Regions from separate parts of the Kitasatospora sp. NPDC030952 genome, predicted to be linked through region 2. Evidence: riboswitches for the same ligand, from Rfam matches in the RefSeq annotation. Region 2 holds a riboswitch; each other region holds the start of a gene.
What was found. A riboswitch is a leader RNA that binds a small molecule or an ion and turns the genes downstream of it on or off. The one in region 2 is predicted to bind S-adenosylmethionine.

Region 1 (9,858 bases), on a different contig from region 2:
GACCGCGCGGGCGCGGTCGTCCCCGGCGTCCACCGCGGCGGCGCAGGATGCCGCGTCGGCGTCGGGGTCGCCGCTGGCCTCGGCCCAGGCACGGGAGACGGCGGAGGCGGAGGCCAGCGTCTCCAGGCAGCCGCGGGCGCCGCAGCCGCACTTCGGCCCGCCGGGGCGGACCACCACGTGGCCGATCTCGCCGCCGTAGCCGTGCGCGCCGGCCTCGATCCGGCCGTCGATGCCGATGGCGCCGGCGATGCCGGTGCCCAGGGCGATGAACAGGAAGCGGTCGACGCCGCGGCCCGCGCCCAGCCGGCCCTCGGCGAGGCCGCCGGAGCGCACGTCGTGGCCGAGCGCCACCGGCATCGCGGCGCCGCGGGCACCTCCGGCGGTGTCGGCCAGGCGCTCGCCGAGCAGCTTGCGCAGCGGGAGGTCGCGCCAGCCGAGGTTGGCGGAGAAGACCGCGATCCCGTTCTTCTCGTCGATCGTGCCGGGCACCGCCACGCCGGCCGCCAGCGGGGCGAGGCCGAAGCGGGCGCGGCCCTCGTCGGCGAGGTCGGCGGCGAAGTCGAGGATGGCGGCGACCACGGCGTCGGTGCCGTGTTCCCGCCCGGTCGGTCGGCGTGCTTCGAACAGCACGGAGCCGTCCTGGGCGAGCAGCGCGGCCTTCATGCCGGTGCCGCCTACATCGAGTGCGATGACGTGCTTCACGGAGGACAGTTTCCCTTGGTCGGGTCGAAGAGGTCTAGTCCAGTTGTCGGATTGGTCTGGTCCATACTGGGTGAGCTTTGTCTCGGCTGCGGGGGGTGTGCGGGGCTTTGCGTCGAGCGGTCCGGTCGAGGGCCTTCGTTCGCCCGTTGTTGCGCATCGTGCAACGAACCGGGGCACTTCGGTAACTACTCGACGGGCGGGGGCGAGTGGTGTGGACCAGTGGTGGAGCGGTTTGGCAGTGTGGCGCTCCCCCCTGCCGGATTCCCTCGTCCGGCTGTAGTTCTTTTTGAAGGCGGTACCCGCGTTGGACAGGCGCGCCCACGTTTCCCTCCGTGTGCTCGGAACGGCGCTGGCCGGAGCACTGGTGCTCACCACGGTCAGCGCGTGCAGCGGGCAGGGCGACGGGCCGGTCACGCTCAAACTGGTCGCCGCCGACTACGGGGAGAACAGCGAGACCAGCTCCAAGCACTACTGGGACGAGGTCTCCAAGGCCTTCGAGGCCGCCAACCCCGGCATCAAGGTCCAGGTCGAGGTCGACAGCTGGACCGACATCGGCCAGAAGGTCGACGACATGATCGCGGCCGGGAAGTCGCCCGACCTGCTGCAGACCGGCGGCTTCGCCGAACAGGTCGCGGCGGACCGGCTGTACCCGGCCGCGGACGTGCTCTCCATGGACACCCAGGCCAAGTTCATGGACAACTTCGCGCACGCCGGACAGGTGCTGGGCACCCAGTACGGCATCCCCTTCGTCTCCTCCTCGCGGGTGCTCTTCTACAACAAGGCGGTCTTCCGGCAGGCGGGGATCTCGCAGCCGCCGACCACCTGGAACGAGCTGCGGGCGGCGGCCGAGAAGATCAAGGCCAAGGTGCCGGGGGTGACCCCGTACGGGCTCCCGCTGGGGCCGGAGGAGGCGCCGGCCGAGTCGATGCTGTGGACGCTGAGCGGGGGCGGCTCGCTCTCCGACGACGTCGGCAACTACACCATCGACAGCGACCAGAACCAGGCGACCTTCAACTGGCTGAAGACCAACCTGGTCGGCACCGGGCTGACGTACCCGGACCCGGGCAAGATGAACCGCACGCCGGTGTTCCAGGACTTCGCCTCCGGGAAGGTCGCGATGCTCAACGGGCACCCGACGCTGCTGCGGATGGCGTCCGCGGGGAAGATCGACTTCGGGACGGCGCCGATCCCGAAGAAGGACGGCGTGGGGAAGACCGGGAGCCTCGGCGTCGCGGACTGGATGATGGCCTTCAAGGCCAACGGGCACAAGAACGAGATCAAGAAGTTCCTGTCCTTCGTCTACACGAAGGACTACCAGCTGAAGTTCGACGAGCAGTACAACCTGCTGCCGGTGACCCAGGACGCCTTCAACCAGATGTCCGCGGACCCCAAGCACGCGGACCTCAAGCAGTTCGCGGTCGGGCTGACCAACGCCAGCTTCTACCCGTTCGGGGACCCGGCCTGGGGCGAGGTCAGCAACCGGATCAAGGCGGGGATCGGGCAGGCGGTGACCGGGGACCCGAAGCAGGTGCTCGGCGGGCTGCAGGACGCGGCGATGAAGGAGGCGGCCCGGGTCCGCAAGCAGTAGGACCCGGGAGGGGACCTGCTCAGGGGAGGGTGATCGCGTAGGCCTTGCGGAGGGTCTCGTGGACCGTCCAGGTGGTGCGGTCGCCCTCGCGCAGGACGGCGCAGTCGCCGGGTCCGACGGTCAGGGTCGGGCCGCCCTCGATCTCGATGGTGGCCCGGCCGCTCAGCACCACGAACATCTCGTCGGCCTCGACGTCGGTGACCACGCCCGGGGTGATCTGCCAGAGGCCGCGCAGCTGGCGGCCGTCGGGGGACTCGGCGAGGACCTTCCCGGTGACCTCGGGGGTGCCGGAGACGATCTGGGACGGGTCGAGCGGCTCGGGGTCGAGGTCGGCGGTGGGGATGTGGACGGTGAAGCTCGGCGTGGTCATGGGGGTGACGCTAGCCGGGCGGGGGCGCCGGGGCGGGGGGCAGAGTGTGTCGGGGGTGCGGGCGAGGATGACACTTCGTAGCGAGGAGGTGTTGTCGTGGGTGAGCTGAGTGAGCGGGACCGCGCGGTGCTGGCGCTGGAGGGGCGGCAGTGGCGGACGGCGGGAGCCAAGGAGCGGGCGATCCGGGAGGAGCTGGGGCTCTCGTCCACCCGGTACTACCAGCTGTTGAACGGGTTGCTGGACCGGGAGGAGGCGTTGGCCTTCGCTCCGGTGCTGGTGAATCGGTTGCGGCGGGTCCGGGAGGGGCGGCGCGGGGCGCGTTGAGGGGGGTGCCGCCGCCGGGGGTGGGTAGGGGGCTCGGTATGGGTCTTGACGAGATGGGTGTGCCGGCCACTGAAGCCGGGCGGGATGGGCTGCGGGCGATTCTGGCGGCGCCGGAGGGCGCGGTGGTGGCGCTGGACTTCGACGGGACGTTGGCGCCGATCGTGGCGGATCCCTCGCGGGCGCGGGCGCATCCGGGGGTGGTGGGGGCGTTGCGGGGGTTGGCCTCGGCGGGGGTCGCCGTGGTGGTGGTGACGGGGCGGCCGGCGGCGTTGGCGGCGGAGTACGGGGGGTTCGCCGGGGTGCCGGGCCTGGTGGTGCTGGGGCACTACGGGGCCGAGCGCTGGGAGCGGGGTGTGGTGACGGCGCCGGAGGTGCATCCCGGGGTGGCCGGGGTGCGGGCGGCGTTGCCCGAGGTGTTGCAGCGGGTGGGGGCGCCCGAGGGGACGTGGGTGGAGGACAAGGGGCGCTCGGTGGCGGTGCACACCCGGCGGACGGCCGAGCCGGAGCGGGCGCTGGAGCTGTTGCGGGTGCCGGTGGGGGAGTTGGCGGCCGCGTACGGGCTGGTGGTGGAGCCCGGGCGGCTGGTGCTGGAGCTGCGGCCGCCGGGGGTGGACAAGGGGGCGGCGCTGACCGGGTTCCTGCGGGAGCGCGGCGCCCGTTCCGTGCTGTACGCGGGGGACGACCTGGGGGACGTGGCGGCCTTCGCGGCGGTGGAGAAGCTGCGGGGGCAGGGACTGGCCGGGCTGTTGGTGTGCGCCGGGGCGGTGGGGGACGCGCCGGTGCGCGAGCTCGCCGACCGGGCGGATCTGGTGGTCGACGGGCCCGAGGGCGTGGTGGAGTTGTTGACGGCCCTGGGGGAGGCTCTCACCGGGCGTTGAGGGAGGCCCTCGACGCCCGGTGAGAGCCCTCAGCGGGCGTCGAGCCGGCCGAGGGCGTTGAGCTGGTCCAGGAACCACTGCTGCGGGGGGAGCGCGGTGGCCGCGGCGGCCAGGCGCTTGGTGCGGTCGGCGCGCTCCTCCGGGCTCATGGTGAGACCGGTGTGCAGGGCCTCGGCGGTGGCGATCACGTCGTAGGGGTTGACGGTGAGGGCGTCGTCCCCGAGTTCGGCGTGGGCGCCGGCCTCCCGGGACAGGACGAGGGCGCAGCCCTGGTCGGAGACCACGGGGACTTCCTTGGCGACCAGGTTCATGCCGTCCCGGATCGGGTTGACGAGTGCCACGTCGGCGAGCCGGTAGGCGGCCAGGGAACGCGGGAAGTCGTCGTTGACGTGCAGGATCAGCGGCTGCCAGGTGGGGGTGGCGAACTCGGCGTTGATGGCGGCGGCGAGGCGTTCGACCTCGGCGGTGTAGTCGCGGTACTCGGCGAGGTCGGTGCGGGACGGGTAGGCGAAGGCGATGTGGACCACCCGGTCGTGCCACTCGGGGCGGGTGCGGAGCAGGTGCCGGTAGGCCTGGAGGCCGCGGACGATGTTCTTGCTCAGCTCGGTGCGGTCGACCCGGACGATGGTGCGGCGGTCGCCGACGGCGGCGCGCAGCGCGGCGAGGCGGTCGTCCACGTCGGGGCGGTGGGCGCGCTCGCGGAGGAAGTCGGCGTCGGCGCCGAGGGCGTGGACGCCGAGGTGGGTGGTGCGGCCCTCGTGGGTGACGGTGAGGGCGGCGGGGTCGAACACGGCGCCGAGGAGGTCCTCGCAGCAGGCGGCGAAGGCGCGGGCCCAGCGTTCGGTGAGGAAGCCGGCCCGGTCGGCGCCGAGGATGCCGGTCAGGACGGCCCGGGCGACGTCGTCGGGGAGCATCCGGTAGTACTCGGGCGGGGCCCAGGGGGTGTGGGAGAAGTGGCCGATCCGCAGGTCGGGGCGGGCCTGCCGGAGCAGGGCCGGGGTGAGGGAGAGGTGGTAGTCCTGCACCAGGACCGCGGCGTCCGGGGCGGCTTCGGCGGCCAGCGCGTTCGCGAAGGCGGTGTTGTAGGCCTGGTAGGCGGCCCATTCGGCGCGGAAGCCGGCGTCGAAGGAGGGCGCGGTGGGGGTCGCGTAGAGCAGGTGGTGGACGAACCAGAGGGTGGAGTTGGCGACGCCGTTGTAGGCGTGGGCGAACGTCTCCCGGTCGATGTCGAGCATCCGTACGGCCTGGCCGCCGACCTCGTGCCCGGCGAGGTCGAGGCGGCCGTCGGGGGCCTCCCGGGCCGCTCTGCGGTCGGCGTCACTCAGTGCGGCGCAGACCCAGACGGCGGTGGGGTCGTCGATCGCGGAGAGGCCGGAGACCAGGCCGCCGCCGCCGCGGCGCAGGGTCAGTGTGCCGTCGTCGGCGGTGCTGAAGGACACCGGTCCCCGGTTGGAGGCCACCAAGACGGGGGCGGTTCCGGTCGCACTCGAACGTTCGGTCGTGAGATCGCCCATGGTTGGGATGTTGCCGGGGGGTCGGGGCCGCAAACGTTTCAGTGCCGGATCGCGTATTCGGGGAGGGTGTGCATCGGGGGGCGCTCCAGGGCCGTCACGGGGTGGGTGTGGGCGGTGAAGATCGGGGTCCCCCCGGCCGAAGGCTGGGGGAGGGTCTCCGGGGCGCGGCTGAACTGGGTGAGGTGGGGGTGGACGAGGTCGGCGGAGGCCTTGAGGCGGTGGGTGCGGTCGAGGCGTTCGAGGGCGGTGCGGTAGATGGTGGCGGCCATCCGGCCGAGGGCCTGGCTGTCCTGGTGGCGGTGGTGCCGGACGCCGACGTCGACCTGGGCGAGGGCGTCCAGGCCGACCAGGTCCAGGGCGTCGACCAGCAGGCCGAGTTCGACGCCGTAGCCGGTGGGGAAGGGCAGCCGTTCGAGGAGTGAGCGGCGGGCCGCGTACTCGCCGCCGAGCGGCTGGACGAATCCGGCGAGCTCGGGCCAGTGGAGGTTGAGGAGGGGTCGGGCGACGAGTTCGGTGACCCGGCCGCCGCCGGCCGGGACGACCGCTCCGCTGTCCGTCTCCAGCGGGCGGTCGTACATGGCCTTGACCAGCTGGATGGACTCGTCGGTCAGCAGCGGGCCGACGATGCCGGAGACGAAGGCCGGGTCGAACTCCCGCAGGTCGGCGTCGACGAAGCAGACGATGTCGCCGCGGGTGACCAGCAGGGAGCGCCAGAGCACCTCGCCCTTGCCGGGGACCGCGGGCAGCCGGGGGAGGATCCGGTCGCGGTGTTCCACCCGGGCGCCGGCCTCGGCGGCGACGGCGGCGGTGGCGTCGGTGGAGCCGGAGTCCACCACGACGAGTTCGTCGACCAGGGGCACCCGCTCCATCAGCTCGCGGCGGACGGTGCGGACGATGTCGCCGACGGTGGCCTCCTCGTCGAGCGCCGGGAGGACGACGCTGACGGTGCGGCCGGTGCGCTGTTTGGCCTCCAGCAGGGTGTGCACCGGCCGCTCGGCCGCGCTCCACGAGCGGCGGCGGAGCCAGGACGCCGCCTGTGGGAGGAGCGCGGGGGTCGGTTCGGCGGGCACGGTGACTCTCCTCGGCGGGATAGGTGGAACGGGCCATCTCGCGTGGCGGACGGTCCCGTTCGAGGTTGACGCCTTCGGATACAGTCTTCGTACAGCGGTCGGACCTTCGCACGCCGGGGTCGCCGCTGAACCATAACTTCACAAGCTCATCCAGAGGGACTGAGGGAACGGCCCGTTGACGTCCCGGCAACCTTCTCGCTCGGCTGTCGTCGACAGGCCCCGGCGGGACAGGTGCCAATTCCGGCCTGTGGCGCGCCCGCGCCACGGGGAAGATGAGGAGAGAGGCCTCCGCCATCATGGCTATCGACATTGCCGCACCTGTTTCCGTCGACCTCGGCCCCGCCGCCGCGCTGTCGTGTCGCGAGTGCGGAACCCGCTTCCCGCTCGGCCCCAGCTTCGCCTGCCTGGAGTGCTTCGGGCCGCTGGAGATCGCGTACGAGTTCGGCGGCGAGCGCGCCGAGGAGCTGCGCAAGCGGATCGAGTCCGGCCCCGCGTCCATCTGGCGCTACGCGCCGCTGCTGCCGGTGCCGGCCGACGTCGCTTCGAAGCCCAACCTGAACCCCGGCTGGACCCCGCTGGTGAAGGCGGACAACCTGGGCCGGGAGCTCGGGTTCACCGCGCAGCTGCACATCAAGGATGACTCCGGCAACCCGACCCACTCGTTCAAGGACCGGGTGGTCGCGTGTGCGATCGAGGCGGCCCGGGCGTTCGGCTACACCACGCTGTCCTGCTCCTCCACCGGCAACCTGGCCGGTGCGGTGGGCGCGGCGGCGGCCCGGGCCGGGTTCCGGTCCTGCGTGTTCATCCCGCACGACCTGGAGCAGGGCAAGGTCGTGATGGCCGGGGTGTACGGCGGCGAGCTGGTCGGCATCGAGGGCAACTACGACGACGTGAACCGCTTCTGCTCGGAGCTGATCGGGGACCAGGCCGGCGAGGGCTGGGGCTTCGTGAACGTCAATCTGCGGCCGTACTACGGCGAGGGCTCCAAGACGCTGGCGTACGAGATCTGCGAGCAGCTCGGCTGGCGGCTGCCGGAGCAGATCGTCATCCCGATCGCCTCGGGCTCCCAGCTGACGAAGATCGACAAGGGGCTGCAGGAGCTGATCAAGCTGGGCCTGGTCGAGGACCGGCCGTACCGGATCTTCGGCGCCCAGGCGGAGGGCTGCTCGCCGGTGTCGGCGGCCTTCAAGGCCGGGCGGGACGTGATCAAGCCGGTGAAGCCGGACACCATCGCCAAGTCGCTGGCGATCGGCAACCCGGCGGACGGCCCGTACGTGCTGGACATCGCCCGCCGCACCGGCGGTGCGGTCGAGGACGTCACGGACGCGGAGGTGGTGGCGGCGATCCGGCTGCTGGCCCGCACCGAGGGGATCTTCGCCGAGACCGCGGGCGGGGTGACCGTCGGCGTGCTGAAGAAGCTGGTCGAGACCGGTCAGCTGGATCCGGCCAAGGAGACCGTCGCGATCAACACCGGCGACGGCCTGAAGACGCTGGACGCCGTCTCCGAGGCCGGGATGACCGCCGTGATCCGCCCGACCCTGGACGCCTTCCGCGCCGCCGGCCTCGCGTCCGCCTGAACCGCCCCCCACCCCGCAAGGAGAGTCATGAGCGCCAACGTCCGCATCCCCACCATCCTGCGCACCTACACCGGCGGCGCGGCCGAGGTCACCGCCGAGGGGGCCACCCTGGCCGAGGTCATCGCCGACCTGGAGCGCAACCACGCCGGCATCTCGGCCCGGATCCTGGACGACACCGGCAAGCTGCGCCGTTTCGTCAACGTGTACGTGAACGACGACGACGTGCGCTTCGCCGAGGGCCTGGCGACCGAGATCAAGGACGGTGCCGGCGTCTCGATCATTCCGGCGGTGGCCGGCGGCTGCTGAGCCGCCCCGCCCTTTTCCGCGCCGCCCGCACGTACGGAATTCGATTCCCCGTATGTGCGGGCGGTCGCGCGTATTTCGGCGGGAATATTCCGGGTCGAGTCGGAGTAGAGTGTGGCTCTGCTGGGAACAGGGCTCCGCTCCCGGCGGACGGGGTGCGTCGCCGGAGGTCGTCCGGCCGCTGAGACCGGCCTGGGTGCCGGGTCGGGAAACATGTCAGGCAGATGTCAGAATTCCTGCAGGCATTTGAGTAATTCGTCCGCTATGTCCGGCGTGCAATGCCGATTTCCTCCCGGTTTGTTCGCTCTTGTCTCTTGGCAGGGCTACGGAATTCCCGGTGGTTGACCCTGTTGCAGAGGGCGTCGGTCCGGATACATTCAGCGGCGGTCGACGTAATCACCCGCTCACGGAAGCCGTCCGGCGCCCCCGTGCGGAGGGTTGCGGCGTGCACGGCTGCGCTCAGGGGGGGTTCCCCGGGCCGGCCTTCAAAACCAGACCCGGGCCCGCTACCTGCGGGCCCGTGAAGGGCCAGCACAGCACAAGGGGAGTTCGGAATGGCTCAGGGCACCGTCAAGTGGTTCAACGCGGAGAAGGGCTACGGCTTCATCGCGGTCGACGGTGGTGCGGACGTCTTCGTCCACTACAGCGCGATCCAGATGGACGGCTACCGCACCCTCGAGGAGGGCCAGCGGGTCGAGTTCGAGATCTCCCAGGGACAGAAGGGCCCGCAGGCGGACATGGTCCGCGCGGCGGTCTGACCCCTTCCGACTCCAGGAGCTCGGCACGGCCCACTACTGGTGGACCTCCTGCTTCTCGACGGGCCCGTACGACACACGTCGTACGGGCCCGTTCGCGTACCCGCGCCGGCCCGGACGACGGCTCGCGGGTTGTGGATTGGGCTTGCACTCGACCACCCGGAGTGCTAATCATTGGCGTTAGCACTCACAGTGTGAGAGTGACAGCGGACCGGGTCGGTGAGGCCCCCGGGGGCGGTAGGGGAATGGACCTCCGCACACCAGGGCCGTCCGTCGCGGGCACCCCTTGGTCCGAGCAGTCGACCGTGTCCCGGAGGACCACTTCTGATGGCCAAGATCATCGCCTTTGATGAGGAAGCTCGCCGCGGCCTTGAGCGTGGCATGAACCAGCTCGCCGACGCGGTGAAGGTCACGCTCGGCCCCAAGGGTCGCAACGTCGTGCTGGAGAAGAAGTGGGGCGCCCCCACGATCACCAACGACGGTGTCTCCATCGCCAAGGAGATCGAGCTCGAGGACCCCTACGAGAAGATCGGCGCGGAGCTCGTCAAGGAGGTCGCCAAGAAGACCGACGACGTCGCGGGTGACGGCACCACCACCGCCACCGTGCTCGCCCAGGCCCTGGTTCGCGAGGGTCTGCGCAACGTCGCCGCCGGCGCCAACCCGATGGCCCTGAAGCGCGGCATCGAGAAGGCCGTCGCGGCCGTCTCGGACCAGCTGCTGGCCCAGGCCACCGACGTGGAGACCAAGGAGCAGATCGCCTCCACCGCCTCCATCTCC
Region 2 (9,858 bases):
GCCGGCTGCTCAGGTGCGGCAGCCCGGCCAGCTCGGCGAAGCGGTGGGCGAGGGCCTGGCGCGGCTCGCTCGGGTTGCAGAAGGTGCTCGGCCGTACGGGCAGTCCGTCCGCCCACGCGCGGTAGCGCGCCGCCTCCCGGGCCAGGGGCACGTCGGCGCGCACCCAGAAGGCGGGCAGGTGCGCGGTGCGGCGCAGGTGGTCCTCGGAGAGGTCGCCGCGCAGTTCCTCGAAGCGGAGCAGCACCAGGTGCTCCGGGAGGGTGCGGGCCGCGTACCGGGTGAAGGAGGACGGCCGGTCGTCCACCAGGAGCAGCACCGGCGCCTCGGACGGGGCGCCGCGTGCGGGGGGTGCGGCGGTCGGGGGGTTCGCGGGGGTCGGGGGGTTCGCGTTCACACCGCCTCCAGCACGCGCCGGATCGCCTTGACCGCCACGGCCTGCTGCTCCTGCGGCAGTTCGGGGGACAGCGGCACGCACAGGGTGCGCTCCAGCAGGTCGCGGGTGCGGGCGAAGCCGTCCCGGCTGAGCGTCAGCGGCCGGCCCTCGGGGGCGAGGTTCCACGGGAAGCCGTCGGCGTACAGCGAGCGGCGGCCGGTCAGTACCGGGTGCTCGGGCAGCAGGTACTTGCCGAGCGTCCAGTTGGCGATGCCCTCGGCGGTGAGCGCGGCCACCGCGGCGTCGCGCAGTTCGCGGGACTCGCAACGGAACCGCAGGCTGACCTTGACGTCGCCCCGGGCGCGCGGGAGCACCTGGACGTCGGTGCGGTTGGGCAGGGCCTCCATGGCCAGGCCGTACATCCGCTCCAGGCCGGCCAGCACCTCGTCCAGGTGCCGGAACTGCTGGCACTGGATCGCGGCGACCTCCTCGCTGGTGACGAAGTTCTCGCCGTAGTAGGCGTCCTGGTCCCAGGTCGGGTAGCGGCCGGGGACGCGCGCCGAGCCGTGGTCGTGGTAGCAACGCATCGCGGCCCAGGCCTGCTCGTCGTCGCTGACCACCAGCCCGCCCTCGCCGGAGGTGAGCACCTTGTTGTGGTGGAAGCTGTACACCCCGGCGTAGCCCGCCGTGCCGGCCTCCCGGCCGTCGGGGAAGCGCCCGCCGAGGGTCTGCGCGCAGTCCTCGATGACGTACGGCACGTTCTCGGGGAGGGCGGCGACGGAGCCCTCCATGTGGGCCACGACGACCCGCCTGGCGTCCGCCGGGAGGAGGGTGCGGTCCATCGACAGCGACTCGTCGGCGTCCACCAGGACCGGGATCAACCCACAGGAGAGCACCGCGCCGGCCACCGCGACGAAGGTGACCGCCGGGATGTACACCAGGTCGCCGACCGAGGGGCGGGTGGAGATCAGCGCCAGCCGCAGCGCCTCGGTGCAGTTGTGCACGGCCAGGGTGCGGGCGACGCCGAGGCGTTCGCTCACCAGGCGCTCCAGCCGGGAGGCCATGCTCTCCTGCTCGGTCTGGTAGCGGAACAGCACCTGGTGGTCGATCACCTCCCGCAGCTCCGCCATGTCCTGCCAGTCGAGGTAGTTGGCGCCGTACGGGAGGAAGCGCTGGCCTTGGCGGTCGTGGAGCGTCATCGGGCGTCGGTCTCCGTGATCGGGTGCGTGGCGGCGTCGACGCGCAGCTGCTGGCCGCGGAAGTTGTGCAGCAGCAGCCCGCCGTCGGGCGTCTCGGTGAAGGAGGGGCGGGAGACCGGGATCTTGCCGATCTTGGTCGTCAGGACGTACTGCGGCACGCCGAAGCCGGTGATGTGGCCCAGGAGGCCGTCCATGATCTCCCAGCCCTTCTCGACGGAGGTCATGAAGTGCGCGACACCGGTGACGTTGTCGCAGTGGTACAGGTAGTACGGCCGCACCCGGATCCGCAGCAGCTCGGTCATCAGCCGGCGCATGGTGGGCACGTCGTCGTTGATGCCGCGCAGCAGCACGGTCTGGTTGCCGACCGGGATCCCGTGGCGCAGCAGCCGGTCGACGGCCGCGGCGGACTCGGGGGTGATCTCCTTGGGGTGGTTGAAGTGTGTGTTCAGCCAGACCGGGTGGTAGCGGGCGAGCATGGTGCACAGCTCGTCGGTGATCCGCTGGGGGAGCAGGACGGGGAAGCGGGAGCCGATCCGGATGATCTCCACGCTGGGGATCGCCCGCAGGCCGGCGATGATCTCCTCCAGCCGGCCGTCCTGGTAGGAGAGCGGGTCCCCGCCGGTGAGCAGGACGTCCCGGATCTCAGGGTGCTCGGCGATGTAGCGCAGGTCCTCGTCGTAGGCGCCGCCCTCGTCGTCGCGGAAGTAGCTGCCCTCGAGGTCGGTGGTGTGGAACTTGCGGGTGCAGTGCCGGCAGTAGACCGGGCAGGCCTCGGTGACCAGCAGGACCACCCGGTCCGGGTACTTGTGCACCACCCGGTTGGTCCGCCGGTAGAGGGTGTCGCCGACCGGGTCCACCTCGGCGCCCGGGAACTCCAGCAGCTCCTCGGCGGCCGGGACGGCCTGCTGGCGGACCGGGCAGAGCGGGTCGTCCCGGTCCATCAGGGAGGCGTAGTACGGGGTGATGCTCCAGCGGTAGCGGCCGGCCACCCCGGCGATGGCGCGCTCCTCGTCGGCGGTCAGGTTGATCCACCGCCGGGCCTTCTCGGCGGTGTTGATGCGCTTGCGCATGTGCCAGCGCCAGTCGTCCCACTCGGTGGGGGTGGGCTGGGGTTCGACGGTGCTGAGGTCTCGTTCGGTTCGGGCGGAGTGGGACACGGTGGCTCCGTACGGGGCGGCGGGTGTCGGGCGACTAGAGCGGCGCGAGCAGCAGTTGGCGGACGGTACGGGCGACGGCCTGGGCACCGCGCAGGTCGTCCAGTTCCGGGCCGAGCGGGGCCCACTGGACCTCGGGTGAGGGCGGCAGCCAGACGGCGGGATCGACCGGGCTGGCGGGACCGGCAGGGCGGGCGGGACCGGCCGGGGCGGCCGGTGCCGTTGAGGTGGCTGGTGCCGCTGGGCCGACCGGTGCCGTTGAGCCGGTCAGGCCGACTGGGTTTACCAGGCCGGCTGGGTGCACCAGGTCCGCCGGGCCCGCAGGGGGCGCCGGGGGCGGTGGTGCCGTCAGGCCCGTCTGGCCGAGGGTCGGGATCGGGACCAGCTGGGCGAGCTGCCCGGCCAGGGCCCGCTGGGCGGGGCCGAGCGGGGGTAGGAAGGAGAGCGGGGCGCGGCGGGCGCGGGCCAGCGCCAGCGCGGCCATGGTGGGGGAGGCGAGGAGGAGTTCGGATTCGGCGTGCCGGGCGTCGACGTTGGTGTCGGCGGCGCGGGCGACGCTCGTGCCGGGCCGGCCGGCGGCCGCGGCGCGGACCAGGTCGAGCGCGGTGTCGCAGACGACGGTGCAGCAGCCGGTGCGGCGGACGGCCTCGTCGATCAGGGCCGGCAGCCGGTCGGCGGTGAAGGACTCCGCCTCCGCCACGGGGACGCCCCAGAGCGAGAGCAGCAGCAGGGCACCGCGCCGGTCGCGGTTGCGGGTCAGCCTGGTCGGGGCGAGCAGGCCGGTCGGCCGGACACCGGGCGGGCGGTCCAGCCAGTCGGGCCAGTGGGCCCGGGCGAGGGCACCGGGCGGACCGGCGGCGGTGAACGGGGCCGAGGACAGGTGCAGCACCGGCACCCCGAGGCGGACGAGGTGGGCGGTGGCCGCCTCGTCGTCGCAGACCAGGGCGGCGCCCGGCCGTCGGGCGTCGGGCCGCCGGGCGTCCTCGGGCCCGAGTCGGGGGAGGTCTCCGAGGTGGGCGGCGATCCGGCGCAGCGCGAGCAGGGAGTCCAGCTGCTCCTCGCGGCAGGTGAGCAGGACGGCGCGGCCGCCGGTCAGTACTGCCACGGCGTCACCGTCCCCAGCCGGGCGACGTCGTCGCTGTAGCCCGCCGCCGTGGTCGAACAGCCGCTGCACACCTGCGGGCCGCGGTCGCGGAAGTGGTCCGCGTGGGCCCGGAAGGCGGGGGTGTCCAGCAGGATGACCCCGTCCTCGCGCAGCGGTGCGCCGCCCGGGCCGTCGCCGTCGTCCCGGTGCGGGATGCAGCTGCAGGCGTGCATCCGGCCGCGCTTGCCGTCGACGTAGATCACGTCGTCGGTGACGTGGCAGAGCGGCAGCGAGGCCCGGGGCGGGGTGGAGTCCTCGAAGTACTGCCACTGCTCCTCGGGGGTGTCCCCGTAGAAGCGCTTGCCCATCGGGACCAGGACGGCCGTCGGGTCGGCCCGGTACAGCGGGTCGCAGACGGCGCGTACGTGGTCCGGGTCGGGGTAGCGGATGGTGCGGTCCAGCTTGAGCGCCGACAGCTCCCACTGGCGGACCCCGGCCTCCGTCAACACCCGCTGGAGTTCCGGCATTTCGGTGTAGTTGTGCGGCCCGACCACGGTGTTGACACGGGGCAGCACGCCGAGTTCGGCGGCCAGCCGCAGCCCGCGCAGTCCGGCCTCGAACATGCCGGGGGAGCGGCGGTAGGTGTCATGGGTCTCGGCCGAGGAGCCGTCCAGGCTGACGATCACCTGGGCCAGCCCGGCCGCCGCGAGGTCCTTGGCGTGCTTGGGGAGGAGGGAGCCGTTGGTGATGACCGACATCTTCATCCCGGCCTCGGTGCCGGCCCGGACCAGCTCCACCACCTCCGGGTGCATCAGCGGTTCGCCGCCGGTGAACCGGACGTACGCGACCCCGGCCGCGCGGGCCTTCGGCAGCAGTTCGGCGAAGTCCGCGGAGGAGAAGCGGAAGGTGTCGCGGGAGAGTGCGAAGTCGCACATGAAGCAGTCGGCGTTGCAGGCTTCGAGGATGCGGATGAACAGGTAGCGCGGGCGCGGATGCGTGGTGGGGGACACGAGGACACCTGGGGCCTTTCCGTCTGGGATCGATTCCGTCGGCGGCACGGGCACATCAGCGGACCGGATCGGCGGCCCCCGGAGGCCGTTCGGCCAGCAGTCGGACCAGGGCGTCGGCGACCTGCTCCGCGCCGGCCGTGCCGACCGCGCTGGTCAGCGCCGTCCAGTCGGTGCCGGAATGGTCGGTGGCCAGGCGCCCGAGCTGCTCGACCAGGGCCTCCCGTACGGGCGTCGCCGCCCGGTGGCGGCCGAGGTCGGCGGCGCGGGCGATGCCGCCGTAGATCAGGTCGAGGGCCTTGCCCTCGCCGTGGGCGCGCAGTGCCAGTGCCTCGTCCTCGTCGAACACCTCCTTCGGCCAGCGCACGCGGGCGTCGGTGCCCAGCGCCTGGCTGTGGAAGCGGCCGTTGAAGATCTGGCTGAGGTTCTGCGGGGGCAGACAGATGGTGGGTGTCCCGAGCCGGCCCGCCTCCAGCAGGGTGGTGAGGCCGGGGGAGGTGAGCAGGACGTCGCACTCGGCGAGGCGGCGCAGGAACTCCTCGTGGGGCAGGGCACCGACGGTGGTGGTGGCCGGGTGGGCGCAGGAGTCCACCAGCTGCGCGGCCAGCCAGGCGGGCAGATTGCCCGCGATGTGCACCTCGGTGACCCCGCTCGCGGTGAGCGCCTCCAGGGCCGCGGGCAGCACGAGCTGGGGATAGCTGGCCCAGTCGGTGAGTTGGGGCGCGCGCAGCCCGCCGAGGCTGAGCAGGGCGCGCCGGGGGTGGGGTGTCGGCGGGCTGCCGCGGGCGGCTCCGCCGTCGGCGATCACGGCGTCCACCCAGCGGAGCCGGTGGACATCGGCCAGCACCCGGGCACCCTCCGGCGGCAGGGCCACGCACCGCTGGGCGCAGTAGACCTCGGTGTCCAACGGGAGGTCGGGGCGGTCGCCGTCCGTCCAGAGGAACGGCAGGCTGTCCACGAACACCACCGGGACCCCGCAGGCCCGAAGCGCCTTCGCCAGGCCGCCGTCCAGCACCACCAGCGCCGCCTGCACGCGCTGCGTCCGGACGATCCGGACCAGTTCCTCCGCCGACCGGTGCTCCGGCAGGTCGAACCAGCGCTCCACCGGGTGCTCGGCGAGCACCGGCCTGCCCAGCCCCGAGGCCAGCCCGATGAATCTCAGCCGGTCGCCGTCGCGGCCCCGGAGGGCGGACAGCACCGCGCTCAGCTTGCCGGAACTGCCCCAGCCGAACTCGACCCCGGCCACGGCGACCGTCCGGGTCTCCGTCCTCGCCGTCATTCTGGTCGTCATCCGTACCAACTCCCCCGCCCGTTCCGGATTTTTCAGTCGTCATTTCCTGTCGTTCCGTATTCGTACCAGGCGCGAGATCGTGGATCGGTTCGACTACCTACGGAAAAACGAAAGCTAACCACCCCACTAGGTGACATTGTCCTTCGGTGAATTGACGACGGGCAGTCAATCTGATGTATGCGCAACATGCGGGCAGGAACGTGCCTGCGCCCGATGACCGAGGCGGCGGGCTGCAATGGGCGCCCATCCGAATCCGCGCCCAGCCGTATCGATCCCCAGGAGGGCCACCAGATGGAACAGTTGGCGGACGACACCGATCCGGTCCGCGTGCTGGACACCTCCGGCACCGACTACCGGCGGGCCTTCGACCTCTTCCTCGCCGGCACCGACGAGAAGCCCCGGACCCACGCCCGGCTGACCGAGGTCGCCACCGGTCTCCCGCACCGCCGGGTCCTGCTGGACCTCGGCGCCGGCGACGGCCGCACCACCGCCCACCTGGCCCGGTACTTCGACCGCACGATCGCCGTGGAACCGAGCGCCGCCATGCGGGAGAAGCTCGGCGCCGCCTGCCCGGGCGCCGTCGTCCTCCCCGAACCGCTGGACCGCGCCGAGCCGTCCGAGCCGGCCGACCTGGTCCACCTCTCCCACGTGCTCTACTACGTCCCGGAGCCCGACTGGCTCCCCACCGTCACCCGCGCCATCGAGTGGACGGCCCCCGGCGACACCCTGCTGGTCGTCCTGCAGAACCCCGAGAGCCCCTGCATGAGGATGGCCGCCCACTTCACCGGCGTGCGCTACGACCTGAGCGCTCTCCTCGACGGCCTGCGCGCCCACCACCCGGCCCACAGCTACGCCTTGGAGACCCTCGACCTCCACTACCGCACGCCCCACCTCGCCGAGGCCGTCGACGTCGCCGAGTTCATGGTCAACGTCGCCGACCTCGCCACCCTGGACCCCCGCCCCACCCGGGCCGCCCTCACCGCCTACGTCCGGGAGCACTTCGCCCAGCCCGACGGCAGCTACGCGATCGGCCACACCCAGGACATGCTCACCGTCCGGCGCGCCTCGGGCGCCCGGGCCTGAACTCCCCGGTCCGGCGGGTTTCGGAGGCCGGTGTCGCTCGGTCGGGTGGCGGTCACCGGGCCTGGCGGGGTCTACCGGCCCGGCGCGGCATCCTCGATGGCGGAGAGCAGGCGGGTGTGCACGGCGGTGGCGACCGCGCGGGTGGCCGGGTCGGGGTCCTGCAGCTGAGGGGCGATCAGTTCGGCGGCCGCGGCGAGGACCGGCACCGGCACGGTCGCCTCGCGCAGGTGCAGGAGTTGGGAGGCGGCCCGTTCGCCGGGCGTGGCCCTGGCGCGGGCGTCGGGGATCAGGGCGGTGAGGCCCCGGGGAAGCGGCTGAGTGCTGGTCACCCGTCGTATTCTTCCGCGCCCCGGGCGCCCCGGGCGCCCCGCCGACCGTCCCGGGCGGTCACGGGCCGCTCGCTGCGCTCCGGGAGGCGCTGGCCGTCGGCGCGGCCGGTCCGAAGGTTCCCGGTGTTCCCGGCGCGGCCGGTCCCGCCGTTCCCGGCGTGTCGGTCCTGGGGGTTCGGTCCTGGGGTTCCGAGTGCGGTCCCGGGGGTTCCGGGTGTGGAGGTGCGGGAAAGGTTTGGCGGGACGCCCGGGAAATCTTGTATCGTTCTCCGCGAATCATCCAGAGGGGTGGAGGGACCGGCCCTACGAAGCCCCGGCAACTCCCCGTCCGACCCGGCGTCCGAAGTACGCGCCGTGCCGTCCGGGGTCAGTGCCAACTCCGGCCTGTCGCCAACGTGGCGCGGGGAAGATGAGGAGACACGGTGCTCTCTGTGCTGTCCTTCGTCCGGGCGCTTCCCGCCCCGGCCCTTTCGCGTACCCATCTCGTGTCCGGCGCAGGCATTCGGCCCGCTTCGCAGGCCCGTCCTCGCTGACCGCCCCGCTCCCATCCCCACCGGAGCGCCCGTGAGCCGAACCCACCCACGGCCACGGGATCTGAGACTGGAGTACCCGTCCATGGAGAACACGAGCGGTGTCGGCGTGCTCGACAAGATCACCTCGATCCTCGGCACCCTGGAGGCCGGACCGGCCACCCTGGCCGGCCTGGTCGACGCCACCGGCCTGGCCCGGCCGACCGCCCACCGGATCGCCGTCGCACTGGAACACCACCGCCTGCTCGGGCGTGACCTGCAGGGCCGGTTCGTCCTCGGGCCGCGGCTCACCGAGCTGTCGGTGGCCGCGGGTGAGGACCACCTGCTGACCGCCGCCGGCCCGATCCTCACCCAACTGCGCGACGTCACCGGCGAGACCGCCCAGCTCTACCGCCGGCAGGGCGAGGTCCGGGTCTGCGTGGCGGCGGCCGAGCGGCTCTTCGGCCTGCGCGACACCGTTCCGGTCGGCCTGGCCCTGCCGATGAAGGCCGGGTCCGCCGCCCAGGTGCTGCTCGCCTGGGAGGAGCCCGAGCGCCTCCACCGGGGGCTCCAGGGCGCCCGCTTCACCGCCACCGCCCTCAGCGGGGTCCGGCGCCGGGGCTGGGCCCAGGCCGTCGGCGAACGCGAGCCCGGCGTCGCCTCCGTCGCCGCACCCGTCCGCGGACCGGGCGGGCGGGTGGTGGCCGCCGTCTCCGTCTCGGGGCCGATCGAACGGCTCACCCGGCACCCCGGCGCCCGCCTCTCCCAGGCGGTGGTGGAGGCGGCCGGCCAGCTGAGCGAGGCGCTGCGCCGCCCCTGATCTGCCGGCCTGCGACCTGCGACGGGGCGACCTGTGACGGTGCGCCGTGGTCCGGTACCGCGGTGCACCGCTCCGTCGCGGAGCTCAGGCGGGCGTCAGGAGTCGCCGGGGACGGTGAACCGGTAGCCGGCCGTGCGGAGCCGTGGCAGGTAGCGGTGGACGGCTTCGGCGGTCTGGGAGCGGTCGGCCGGTCCGCCCGGGGCCGGGACGAACTCGGGTGTGAGGCAGCCGTCGTGGTTGAGGACGATCGAGCCGGTCCGGGCCTCGGTGAGCACCCGGTCCACGATCACCTCGGTGCCGGGGTTCGACCAGTCCTCGGGGTCGACGGACCAGGAGACCGGGAGCAGTCCGAGGTCGGCGCAGACGGCCAGGCAGGCCGGGGTGAAATGGCCGCCGGGGGCCCGGAACAGGACCGGACGGCGGCCGGTGGTGGCGGCGAGGAGGTCGCCGGTGCGTGCGATCTCCGTCCTGATCGCAGCCGCGGACAGGCCGTCGAAGCGCGGATGGGACCAGCTGTGGTTGCCGATGCGGTGGCCCTCCTCGGCGACCTGGCGGGCCACCTGCGGATACTTCTCGACGTTGGCGCCGAGCATGAAGAACGTCGCGGTCACGCCGTACTGCCGCAGGACCGCGAGGATGGCGGTGGTGGCGAACGGGCCCGGGCCGTCGTCGAAGGTCAGTGCCATCGTCATCGGCCCGGCGTGCACCGACTGCTGGGGCTCGCGCGGTCGGCCGGTCCCGCCCGGCGCATCGGCCCCCGTCCTGCCCGGAGCCGGCGGGAGGGCCCGTGCGGCGCCGGCGGTCGTACCCGCACCGAGCACCTGGGGCAGCGCGAGTCCGGCGGCCTTGAGCAGCGGACGGCGTGCGAACACGCCCTGGTGAACGGTCATTGCCGCAGTATGGGCGCGCCGCTCCGGAGCGCGGCCGGGGACACACCGGACGGCCTTCGCCACCCAGCGGGCGAAGCGCCACCCGGGGGCCGACCGGACCGCAGCGGCTACGGCCACGG
Region 3 (9,858 bases), on a different contig from region 2:
GAACAGGAACATCTGGATGTAGGTGCCGACCAGCGGGACCGCGAGGATCGCGCCTTCCATGAAGCGGATGCCGGTGCCCGACAGCAGGTCGTCCGGCAGCGAGTAGCCGAAGAAGCCGTCGAACATGCCGAGGACCAGCAGCAGGAAGCCGAAGACCCAGTTGATCTCACGCGGCTTGCGGAACGCGCCGGTGAAGAACACGCGCATCATGTGCACGAGCATCGCGGCCACGAAGACCAGCGCGGCCCAGTGGTGGATCTGGCGGATCAGCAGACCGCCGCGGATCTCGAAGCTGATGTCCACCGTCGAGGCGTACGCCTCGGACATCCCGATGCCCTTGAGCGGCACGTACGAGCCGTTGTAGACGACCTCGGCCATCGACGGCTTGAAGAACAGCGTCAGGTAGACACCGGTCAGGATGATGATGACGAAGGTGTAGAGGCAGATCTCGCCCAGCATGAAGGACCAGTGGTCCGGGAAGATCTTGCGCAGGTTGGCCTTGGCGAGGGAGTAGATCCCCACCCGGCCGTCCGTCCAGTCAGCCGCGGCCTCCCACTTGTTGGCGGGATTGGCGCGCGTGCTGGAGGGCTTGGCGGCACCGGTCTTGGTGCTGCTCGCGCTACTCATCGAGCACGCTCCCAGAAGCTCGGGCCGACAGGCTTCTCGAAGTCGCCGGTGGCGATCAGGTTGCCCTTGTCATCAGTGGTGATCTTCAGCTGCGGCAGCGGGTGGCCGGCCGGGCCGAAGATGACGCGCGCGCCGTCCGCCAGGTCGAAGGTCGACTGGTGGCAGGGGCAGAGCGCGTGGTGGGTCTGCTGCTCGTACAGGCTGATCGGGCAGCCGACGTGGGTGCAGATCTTGGAGTAGGCGAGGATGCCCTCGAAGCCCAGCTCCTTGGACTTGTCGTCCTTGATGTCATCCGGCGCGATGCGCACCAGCATCAGGGCGTCCTTGGCGATCCGCTGCTGGAAGTCCTCGTCGTGGGTGGTCAGACCCTCCGGCATCGCGAAGGTCAGCGAGCCGATCACGAGGTCCTCGGGCTTCATCGGCTGCATGGTGCTCATGTTGACGAGCTGCAGCGGCTTGGCCGGAGTGGCTTCCTTCCAGCCCGTCTCCTGGAGCTTCTTCTCCGGCAGCGGGCCCAGGTCGCGGAGCAGGACCACGCCGGAGAGCGGGACCAGCGCCATCGACCCGATGAGGGTGTTGCGGATCATCTTGCGGCGACCGAAGCCGGACTCGGCGGCACCGGTCTTGAACTGCTCGATGACGTCGTTGCGGACCTCGTCGGAGGCCTCGATCGGGTGACGCTCGGCCGGCAGCTCGACGTCCGACATCAGGGTGCGGGCCCAGTGGACCGCGCCCGCGCCGATCATGAACAGCGCGACGCCCAGGGTCAGGCCCAGCGCGAAGTTCAGCGCGCTGACGTGACCCAGCGGGAAGATGTAGACGATCTTGTCCGGGTCGATGGCCACGTACGAGGCGATGAAGCCGACGGTGGCGAGCATCGAGACCACGAACATCAGCGAGACCTGACGCTCGGCCCGCTGGGCGGCCCGCTCGTCGATGTCGGTGCGACGGGGCTCGTGGGCCGGCAGGCCCGGGTCGGCGAACGGGTTGCCGTGGTCGGCCACCTCGCCGGCGGAGCCGTGCGGCTCCGGGAGCTTCTCTTCTGACATGTCGTGGCTCATGACTTCTTGGCCTTGGTGGTGTGGGCGGCGACCCAGATCGCGACCGCGATGAGCGTGCCGAGGCCGAAGATCCAGCCGAACAGGCCCTCGGTCACCGGACCGAGGCTGCCGAGGGTGAGACCGCCGGGGTTGGGCTCATCGTTGGTGGTGTGGCGAACGAAGGCCACGATCTGCTTCTTCTGCTCCTCGGGCATGGTGCTGTCCGGGAACGACGGCATGTTCTGCGGGCCGGTCTGCATGGCCTCGTAGATGTGCTTGGCGTCCACGCCCTCCAGCGACGGGGCGTACTTGCCCTTGGTCAGGGCACCGCCCTGACCGGCGAAGTTGTGGCACTGGGCACAGTTGGTGCGGAACAGCTCGCCACCCTTGGAGATGTCGTCAGGGTCGGTCGAGGTGTACTGCTTCGCGTCCGGGGCGATCGGGCCGGGGCCGAGCGACTGGACGAACGCGGCGAGCTGGTCGATCTCGCCCTGGGTGTAGATGGCCTTCTTGCGCGGCACCTGGGCACCGGGCTGCTGGGCCGGCATGCGGCCGGTGCCGACCTGGAAGTCGACGGCGGCGGAGCCCACGCCGACCAGGCTCGGCCCGTCACTGCTGCCCTGGCCGTTCAGGCCGTGGCAGGAGGAGCAGCCGACGGCGAAGAGCTTCTTGCCCTCATCGATCGCGAGCGACTGCGCGGCGACGTCGGCCTGCGCCTTGTCGGCGGGCGCGAACATGCCGTACAGCCCCCCGGTTGCCGCCAGGGCGAGAAGTAGGACGACCAGCGCCGCCAATGGGTGGCGCCGTCGTGCGGAGAGCTTTTTCACGGAATAACCCCGGTGTCAGGATCTGGTCGACTGGTGGGTGCACCCGGCTGCCGGTCTGGCCGGCACGAGGCTGCCTGTCCAAGGCTGCGCGCGCGGTCGGTCGGTGGGAGCGTCGGCACCGGCAGAAGCGGCCCGTCGCCGGTGAGGGCGGGGGCCGCAGCCGGTGGCCAGCGACCTGATCAGCTGGTTACTTGATCAGGTAGATGGTCGCGAACAGGCCGATCCACACGACGTCGACGAAGTGCCAGTAGTAGGACACGACGATCGCGGCGGTGGCCTGCTCGTGCGTGAAGCGCTTGGCTGCGTACGTCCGTCCGAGGACCAGCAGGAAGGCGATCAGACCACCCGTCACGTGCAGACCGTGGAAGCCGGTGGTCAGGTAGAACACCGTGCCGTACGGGTCGGAGGACAGCGAGAGGCCGTCGTTCTTGACCAGCTCGGTGTACTCGTAGACCTGGCCGCCGATGAAGATCGCGCCCATGAAGAACGTGAGGATGAACCAACCGCGGAGCTTCTTCACGTCACCGCGCTCGGCGGCGAACACGCCGAGCTGGCAGGTGAGCGAGGAGAGCACCAGGACGGTGGTGTTGATCGAGGAGAACGTCACGTTGAGGGCGTGCGCCTTCTCGGCCCAGAACTCGGCTCCCTTGACGGAGCGGAGCGTGAAGTACATCGCGAAGAGGGCCGCGAAGAACATCAGCTCGGAACTGAGCCAGACGATCGTTCCGACGCTGACCATGTTCGGTCGATTGACCGATCCGTGCGCGTGCCCGGTTTCTGTTGCTGTTGCTGTCGCCACGACGGACATTATGTCGGTCCCTTATTCCGTCTTCACGTCGGGGGGTGTCCCTCGGAGTGTCCGGTGCGTGCGGTATGCCCGCTTGGGGGCCGACGGGGTGTCCGGACGGGGGCCGAGCAGCGGCGTGTCCCTTTTCTGACGGTTCCTCGGAACGGCCCGCTACCCCGTTGCCCGGCGCGTCGTTGCCCGGTCGGCGCAGCGTCGGATTGTAGGGGAGAGAGAGGCGGCATCGGCCGTCCGGGTGGACCTGGCCGACCCGGGTGACGGGCCGTCCTCCGGGCGGGTGAGTCGTGGGCGCGGCGGCTTGAGGGGGAACGTGCGCGAGGGGGACCGGCGACGGGTGAAACGGGGGTAGCATCCGGATCAGGTGAACGTGGTCCGGATCACACTTGAGGGAGCAGGGCCCATGGCGTACACGACCGACGAGACGCTCACCGTCCTCGTCTACAGCGACGACCGCAACACCCGCGAGCAGGTGCTGACGGCACTCGGCCGTCGGCCCGCCGAGGATCTTCCGGAGCTGTCCTACCTCGAGTGCGCGACCACCCCCGCGGTGATCAAGGCGCTGGAGAAGGGCGGCATCGACCTCTGCGTGCTGGACGGCGAGGCGGTGCCGGCCGGCGGCCTCGGCCTCGGGCGCCAGCTCAAGGACGAGATCTACGGCTGCCCGCCGGTGCTGGTGCTGATCGGCCGGCCGCAGGACTCCTGGCTCGCGGCCTGGAGCCGGGCCGACGCCGCGATCTCCCACCCGGTGGACCCGGTGGCGCTGGCCGAGGCGGTCGCCACCCTGCTGCGGGCGCGGGTGGCTAAGCGGGCCCCGGCCACGCGTTGAACAGTGCCGTCTCAGTACTAGAGAAGACGGGGCCGTAGGGACCCCGCCGCTCGATAGGCTGGCCCCATCCGTACGGACGTCCCCCGAGCGGGGAACCGACAACAGCTGGAGTCAGCCATGGTGAACGTGAACCCTGCGAACGGTGGTACCGACCCCGCGCAGGTGGTCCGCACCTGGCCGGACCTCCTGGCGGCGCTGTTGAAGGGGGAGGACCTCGACCGCTCGTCCACCGCGTGGGCGATGGACCGGATCATGAGCGGCGAGGCGTCCCCCGTCCAGGTGGCCGGGTTCATGGTGGCGCTTCGGGCCAAGGGCGAGACGGTCGACGAGGTCGCCGGCCTGGTGGACGCGATGTACGAGCACGCCGAGCCGCTGGAGATCCCCGGCCCGGCGGTCGACATCGTCGGCACCGGCGGGGACCGGGCGAAGACCGTCAACATCTCGACCATGTCGGCGATCGTCGCGGCGGCGGCCGGGGCCAAGGTGGTCAAGCACGGCAACCGGGCCGCCTCCTCGTCCAGCGGGTCCTCGGACGTGCTGGAGAAGCTCGGGGTGGCGCTGGACCTCTCCTCCCGGCGGGTGGCCGAGGTGGCCGAGGAGGTCGGGCTCACCTTCTGCTTCGCGGCGAAGTTCCACCCCTCGATGCGGCACGCCGCCACCGCGCGGCGCGACCTCGGGGTGCCCACCGCGTTCAACATCCTCGGCCCGCTGACCAACCCGGCGAAGGTCACCTCGCACGCCATCGGCTGCTTCGACACCCGGCTGTCCGGGCTGATCGCCGGGGTGCTCGCCCGGCGCGGGGCGACGGCGCTGGTGTTCCGCGGCGACGACGGGCTGGACGAACTGACCATCACCACCACCTCGCGGGTCTGGGTGGTGCGCGACGGGGGGGTCACCGAGACCACCTTCGACCCGCGGGACGTCGGCATCGAACTGGTCGGCATCGAGGCGCTGCGCGGGGCTGACGCCGCGTACAACGCCGAGGTGGCGCGCCGGCTGCTGGCCGGGGAGCGCGGGCCGGTGCGGGACGCCGTCCTGCTGAACACCGCGGCGGCGCTGGTCGCGCTCGACCTGGGCGACGCGCCGCTGGCCGAGCAGCTCGCGGCGGGCATGGCGCGGGCGGCCGAGGCGATCGACTCGGGCCGGGCGCAGGACCTGCTGCGGCGTTGGTCGGAGGCCACCAGCCGGATCTGAGGCGGCAGTTGAGGGCCCGTGCCGGTTCGTCGGCACGGGCCCTTCGCATGCGCCCGAGCCGATGCGCCCGAGTCGATGCGCCCCGAGCCGATGTGCCCGAGTCGATGCGCCCCGAGCCGAAGGGGCGCGCCGGTGCCGAAAGTCGAGGAGCGACAAGCGAGGTACGAGCGCCGGAGCGACGAGCGTCGGCGCCGGGTCGGAGCGCCCCGGAGGCGAGCGGGCGAGAGCACTGTCCGGATGGTGGATGGCCGTTTGACCGTCCGACGTACCCGACCTAGAGTCTTCGCCAGGTCATGAGTGACAGCGTCAAGCCCCAGCTTGCTGTCCGGCAACCCTCCGTCCGTGGCGGGGTGCCCTGGGTGAGGACCGGGTCGCCGGGCACGCCGTCCGCGCGACAAGCGCGGACACCGGACGACGAGTACTCCCGGGGTCCCTTACCCCGTGAAGGAGTGCATCCTCATGTCCCTCGCTCTCGAAACCGCCGCCCCGCTCGCCGTCCTCGGCCACGACGTCCAGGTGCCGCTGGCCAGCGGTGCGAAGGTCGGCTACGCGGCGCTCGACTACGCGGCCAGCGCGCCGGCGCTCCAGCGGGTGTGGGACGACGTCGCCGCCTACGCGCCGTACTACGGCAGCGTGCACCGCGGGGCCGGGTACCTCTCGCAGCTGTCCACCGACCTGTTCGAGCAGAGCCGACGGACCGTCGCCGAGTTCCTCGACCTGCGCGAGGGCGACCAGGTGGTCTTCACCCGCGCCACCACCGACTCGCTCAACCTGCTGGCCGCCGCCGTGCCGGCCGGCACCCGGGTGTTCGCCTTCGAGACCGAGCACCACGCCTCGCTGCTGCCCTGGGCGCACGCCGGGCTGGAGGTCGGTTACCTGCGGGCGCCGCGCTCGCGGGCCGAGGCGGTGGAGGCGCTGGAGGCCGCGCTGGCCGCCGCGCCCGAGGGCCCCAAGCTGCTGTGCGTCACCGGCGCCTCCAATGTGACCGGCGAGCTGTGGCCGGTCGCCGAGCTGACCGCGACCGCGCACCGGTACGGCGCCCGGGTGGTGCTGGACGCCGCCCAACTGGCCCCGCACCACCGGGTCTCGGTGCGCGAGCTGGGCGTCGACTGGATCGCCTTCTCCGGCCACAAGCTGTACGCGCCGTTCGGCGCCGGGGTGCTGGCCGGGCGGGCCGACTGGCTGGACGCGGCCGAGCCGTACCTGGCCGGCGGCGGGGCGACCCGGACGGTGGCCCGGGAGCTGGACGGCTCGGTGGCGGTCCAGTGGCACACCGGCCCGGCCCGGCACGAGGCCGGCTCGCCCAACGTGATCGGTGCCTACGCGATCGCCTCGGCCTGTCGGGCGCTCACCGAGGCCGGCTTCGACGCGTTGGAGGCCCGGGAGCGGCAGCTGGTCGACCGGCTGACGGCCGGGCTGGCGGAGATCCCGGAGGTCCGGGTGCTGAACCTGTTCGGCGTCGGCTCGGCCCGGGTGGGCGTGCTGTCCTTCGTCGTCCGGGGCTGGAACAGCTCGCACTTCTCGGCCGCGCTGTCCGCCGAGTACGGCATCGGGGTGCGCGACGGGCTGTTCTGCGCCCACCCGCTGGTGCGGACCCTCCTCGGGGACGAGGACGTCGCTCCGTCCGAGTGCGGGGCGCCCGAGCCCTCGCTGCCGGGCGAGCGCAGCCTGAACGCGATCCGGGTGAGCTTCGGGGCGGGCACGCCGGACGAGCACGTGGAGCGCTTCCTGACCGCCGTCCGCGAGCTGGTCACCGACGGCGCGGCGTGGAACTACCGCAACGAGGGCGGCCGTTGCGTCGCCGACAGCCGACGCGAGGGCTGAGGGGTACGGGCGGACCGCTACTCGTCCAGGCCGAGGGCGAAGGCCGCTTCCAGGTCGTGCTGGGAGTAGGTGCGGAAGGCGATCTGGGTCTCGGTGTGGGCCACACCCGGGACCTTGTTGAGCCGGCCCGGGATGACCTCGGCCAGGTCGTCGTGACGGCGCACCCGGACCATCGCCACCAGGTCGTAGCCACCGGTCACCGAGTACACCTCGCTGACCCCCTCGATCGCGGCGATGGCCTCGGCGATCTCCGGGATGCGGTCGACACTGGTCTTGATCAGGACGATGGCAGTGATCACTGTGCGGGCTCCTTCATGGGGTGCGGCCAGCGTATCGGGCCTCAGCCGGGCCGTCTCGGGGGGTGTCCGACCACGGTGCAGGCGTACAGGAAGCCGGCCGAGAAGCCGATCACGTGCACCAGGTAGGCCACCCCGGGCCCGGCCGAGTGCACCGACCACCACTGCAGGGCGAACCACAGGCCGAGCACCAGCCAGGCCGGGAAGCGCAGCGGGAGGAAGAGGAGCAGCGGGACCAGGGTGGTCACCCGGGCCCGCGGGTGGAAGCGCAGGTAGGCGCCGAGGACGGCGGAGATCGCGCCCGAGGCGCCGATCAGGACCCGGGTGGAGTCCGGCGAGTGGGCCTCGGCGAGCGCGAAGCCGTACGCGGCCAGGCTGCCGGCGGCCAGGTAGAAGAGGAGGTACCTGGCCCGTCCGACCCGGCGTTCGACGGTGGGGCCGAAGACGTGGAGGAAGAGCAGGTTGCCCAGCAGGTGCAGCCAGCCGGCGTGCAGGAAGAGGCCGGTGAGGGCGGACACGGCGGGGTGCTTGCCCGGGGTGGGGGCGGCGGGGCAGCCGGGGACCGGGTCGGGGGCCTCGGCCAGCTGCTCGGCGGTGAGCGGGTGACCGGTCAGCAGTTCGGCGGGGACGGCTCCCCAGCGCTGCTCGTAGCGCTGCTCGGCGCAGATCCGGGCCTGGCTGGTGCCGTACAGCGGGTTGACGCCGGCCGCCGGGCCGAGCAGGAAGACCAGGGTGTTGACCGCGATCAGGGCGTAGGTGACCGCCGGGGCGGCCACCGCCGGGCGGCCGTCCCGGGCGTCGGTGTGGCCGGGGGTCGCGAGCGCCATGCGGCCAAGCATCCCTCCGGGCGCGGCAGGTGACACGGCGGTTTACGGCAGGTGGACTACCGGTCCGTCCGGTGGGCCGGAACGGGCTCCGGTCGTCTCGGCTGACCGGTGGTCCTGATGGTTGCCCCAGGCAATAGGCTTGGGCCGGGCAATCCCGCCTCCCGCCGCCGACGCCGGGGCTCCGGGGGGAGCGCCTAGCCCACCCAGGGAACCAGCCGAGAGGATCCCCGATGACCGTCCCCGCCCTGACCGCCGAGACGCGCTGGCGCTGCACGCTGTGCGGCAACCTCACCCGCTTCGACGTGACCCGCACCGCGCGGGTGACCGAGTTCCTGCACTTCGACCTGGCCGGCGAGTCCAAGGTCGAGGAGACCGAGGTGCACAGCGAGGCGATCGAGTCGGTGCGCTGCCGCTGGTGCAACGCGGTGGACCAGGTCGAGCTGGTGGCCCGCCCGGGCGCCGAGGGTGCGGAGGCCCCCGCCGCGCAGGGCTGACCCCTCCGGTGCGGCGGGCGGTGCGCGACGCGGCCGTCCACCGCACGGGACAATACAGACAAGACGCACGGAGCGTGACGACAGGGGCGGCCGCGGCCGCACCCGCTGGACCAGGATCGGAGCCGAGGACGTGGTGGACGCAGCGAGGGAGCCCGGCGAACCGCAGGGGCTTCAGCCCGCTGCGCAGGCACCGCAGCCGGCCGCCGGGACGGTCCCGTCCGAGACCCCCGCCCCGGGTGCCGCGGCGGAGCGTACGGCTGAGAAGCTGGACCGGCCGCTGCCCGAGGGCGTGCGCCGGCGGGTGGTCGGGCTGGCCTCGGACGCGCTGGGCGGGCTGCCGCCCGGGGAACTGCCGCAGAGCCTGCGTCAGTACGCCAAGTTCACCCCCGCGCGGCGGGCCAAGTACGCGGCCACCGCGCTGGCGGCGGCGCTGGAGTCCGAGCCGGCCTTCCGGGTGCGGATAGCGGAGCGGCTGCGGCTGGGCCAGCCGGACCTGGTGAAGGCGCTGGAGTCGGGCACCGTCCCCGGCGCCGCCGATCCGATGGACGTCGCGGCCGCCGCCTACCTGGTGCGGTCGGCGGGCTGGAGCCGGCTGGTCGCCGAGGCCGGCGAGGAGGCCGAGCGGGCCGGCGCCGAGGACGCGGTGGCGGAGGCCTCCCGGCTGGTGGAGAAGCTGCAGGCCGAGCTGGCCGAGGTGCGGGCCGCCGCCCGGGCGGACCTGGACCGCCAGCGCGCGGAGTTCGAGGGCGTCCGGCGGGAGGCCGAGTCGCTGCGCAAGAAGGTGCGGTCGCTGGAGAGCGACACCCGCCGGGCGCAGGCCGAGACCCGGCGGGTGGCCGGCGAGCTGGAGGCCGCCAGGGCGCAGGCCGCGGGCGAGCGCAGTGCGGCCGAGAGCGAGGCGCGGCGGCTGCGGCACCGGGTGTCCGAGCTGGAGAACGCGGCCGAGCAGGGCCGCCGCTCGGCCCGGGAGGGGCGCAGCGTCGAGGACATGCGGCTGCGGCTGCTGCTGGACACCGTGCTGCAGTCGGCTCAGGGGCTGCAGCGCGAGCTGGCGCTGCCGGTCTCCCAGATCCGCCCGGCGGACCTGGTGGAGGCGGT

Region 1: linked by a shared signal. The riboswitch ahead of thrC (threonine synthase) and the one ahead of ACZ47G_RS17205 (IclR family transcriptional regulator) in region 2 are both predicted to bind S-adenosylmethionine.
Region 3: linked by a shared signal. The riboswitch ahead of ACZ47G_RS28355 (aminotransferase class V-fold PLP-dependent enzyme) and the one ahead of ACZ47G_RS17205 (IclR family transcriptional regulator) in region 2 are both predicted to bind S-adenosylmethionine.

What each region holds. Positions count from the first base shown of each region.
Region 1 is NZ_JBVIFM010000009.1:491-10,348, forward strand. It holds gene ACZ47G_RS17400 (ROK family protein) at 1-702, opposite strand, end outside; gene ACZ47G_RS17405 (extracellular solute-binding protein) at 1,037-2,290, shown strand; gene ACZ47G_RS17410 (cupin domain-containing protein) at 2,310-2,660, opposite strand; gene ACZ47G_RS17415 (DUF3263 domain-containing protein) at 2,757-2,984, shown strand; gene otsB (trehalose-phosphatase) at 3,038-3,862, shown strand; gene ACZ47G_RS17425 (alpha,alpha-trehalose-phosphate synthase (UDP-forming)) at 3,892-5,376, opposite strand; gene ACZ47G_RS17430 (glucosyl-3-phosphoglycerate synthase) at 5,415-6,446, opposite strand; SAM riboswitch class I at 6,590-6,725, shown strand; gene thrC (threonine synthase) at 6,743-8,023, shown strand; gene ACZ47G_RS17440 (MoaD/ThiS family protein) at 8,051-8,329, shown strand; gene ACZ47G_RS17445 (cold-shock protein) at 8,881-9,084, shown strand; gene groL (chaperonin GroEL) at 9,409-9,858, shown strand, end outside.
Region 2 is NZ_JBVIFM010000008.1:272,796-282,653, reverse strand. It holds gene ACZ47G_RS17245 (ATP-grasp domain-containing protein) at 1-394, opposite strand, end outside; gene ACZ47G_RS17240 (DegT/DnrJ/EryC1/StrS family aminotransferase) at 391-1,572, opposite strand; gene blsG (arginine 2,3-aminomutase) at 1,569-2,729, opposite strand; gene blsF (CGA synthase-related protein) at 2,764-3,831, opposite strand; gene blsE (cytosylglucuronate decarboxylase) at 3,819-4,820, opposite strand; gene ACZ47G_RS17220 (hydroxymethylcytosylglucuronate/cytosylglucuronate synthase) at 4,876-6,108, opposite strand; gene ACZ47G_RS17215 (class I SAM-dependent methyltransferase) at 6,400-7,191, shown strand; gene ACZ47G_RS17210 (hypothetical protein) at 7,263-7,520, opposite strand; SAM riboswitch class I at 7,794-7,936, shown strand; gene ACZ47G_RS17205 (IclR family transcriptional regulator) at 8,136-8,849, shown strand; gene ACZ47G_RS17200 (polysaccharide deacetylase family protein) at 8,945-9,739, opposite strand.
Region 3 is NZ_JBVIFM010000019.1:29,262-39,119, forward strand. It holds gene qcrB (cytochrome bc1 complex cytochrome b subunit) at 1-627, opposite strand, end outside; gene qcrA (cytochrome bc1 complex Rieske iron-sulfur subunit) at 624-1,676, opposite strand; gene qcrC (cytochrome bc1 complex diheme cytochrome c subunit) at 1,685-2,494, opposite strand; gene ctaE (aa3-type cytochrome oxidase subunit III) at 2,682-3,302, opposite strand; gene ACZ47G_RS28345 (response regulator) at 3,700-4,125, shown strand; gene trpD (anthranilate phosphoribosyltransferase) at 4,243-5,319, shown strand; SAM riboswitch class IV at 5,609-5,726, shown strand; gene ACZ47G_RS28355 (aminotransferase class V-fold PLP-dependent enzyme) at 5,779-7,143, shown strand; gene ACZ47G_RS28360 (Lrp/AsnC ligand binding domain-containing protein) at 7,161-7,442, opposite strand; gene ACZ47G_RS28365 (rhomboid family intramembrane serine protease) at 7,484-8,266, opposite strand; gene ACZ47G_RS28370 (hypothetical protein) at 8,497-8,760, shown strand; gene ACZ47G_RS28375 (NYN domain-containing protein) at 9,026-9,858, shown strand, end outside.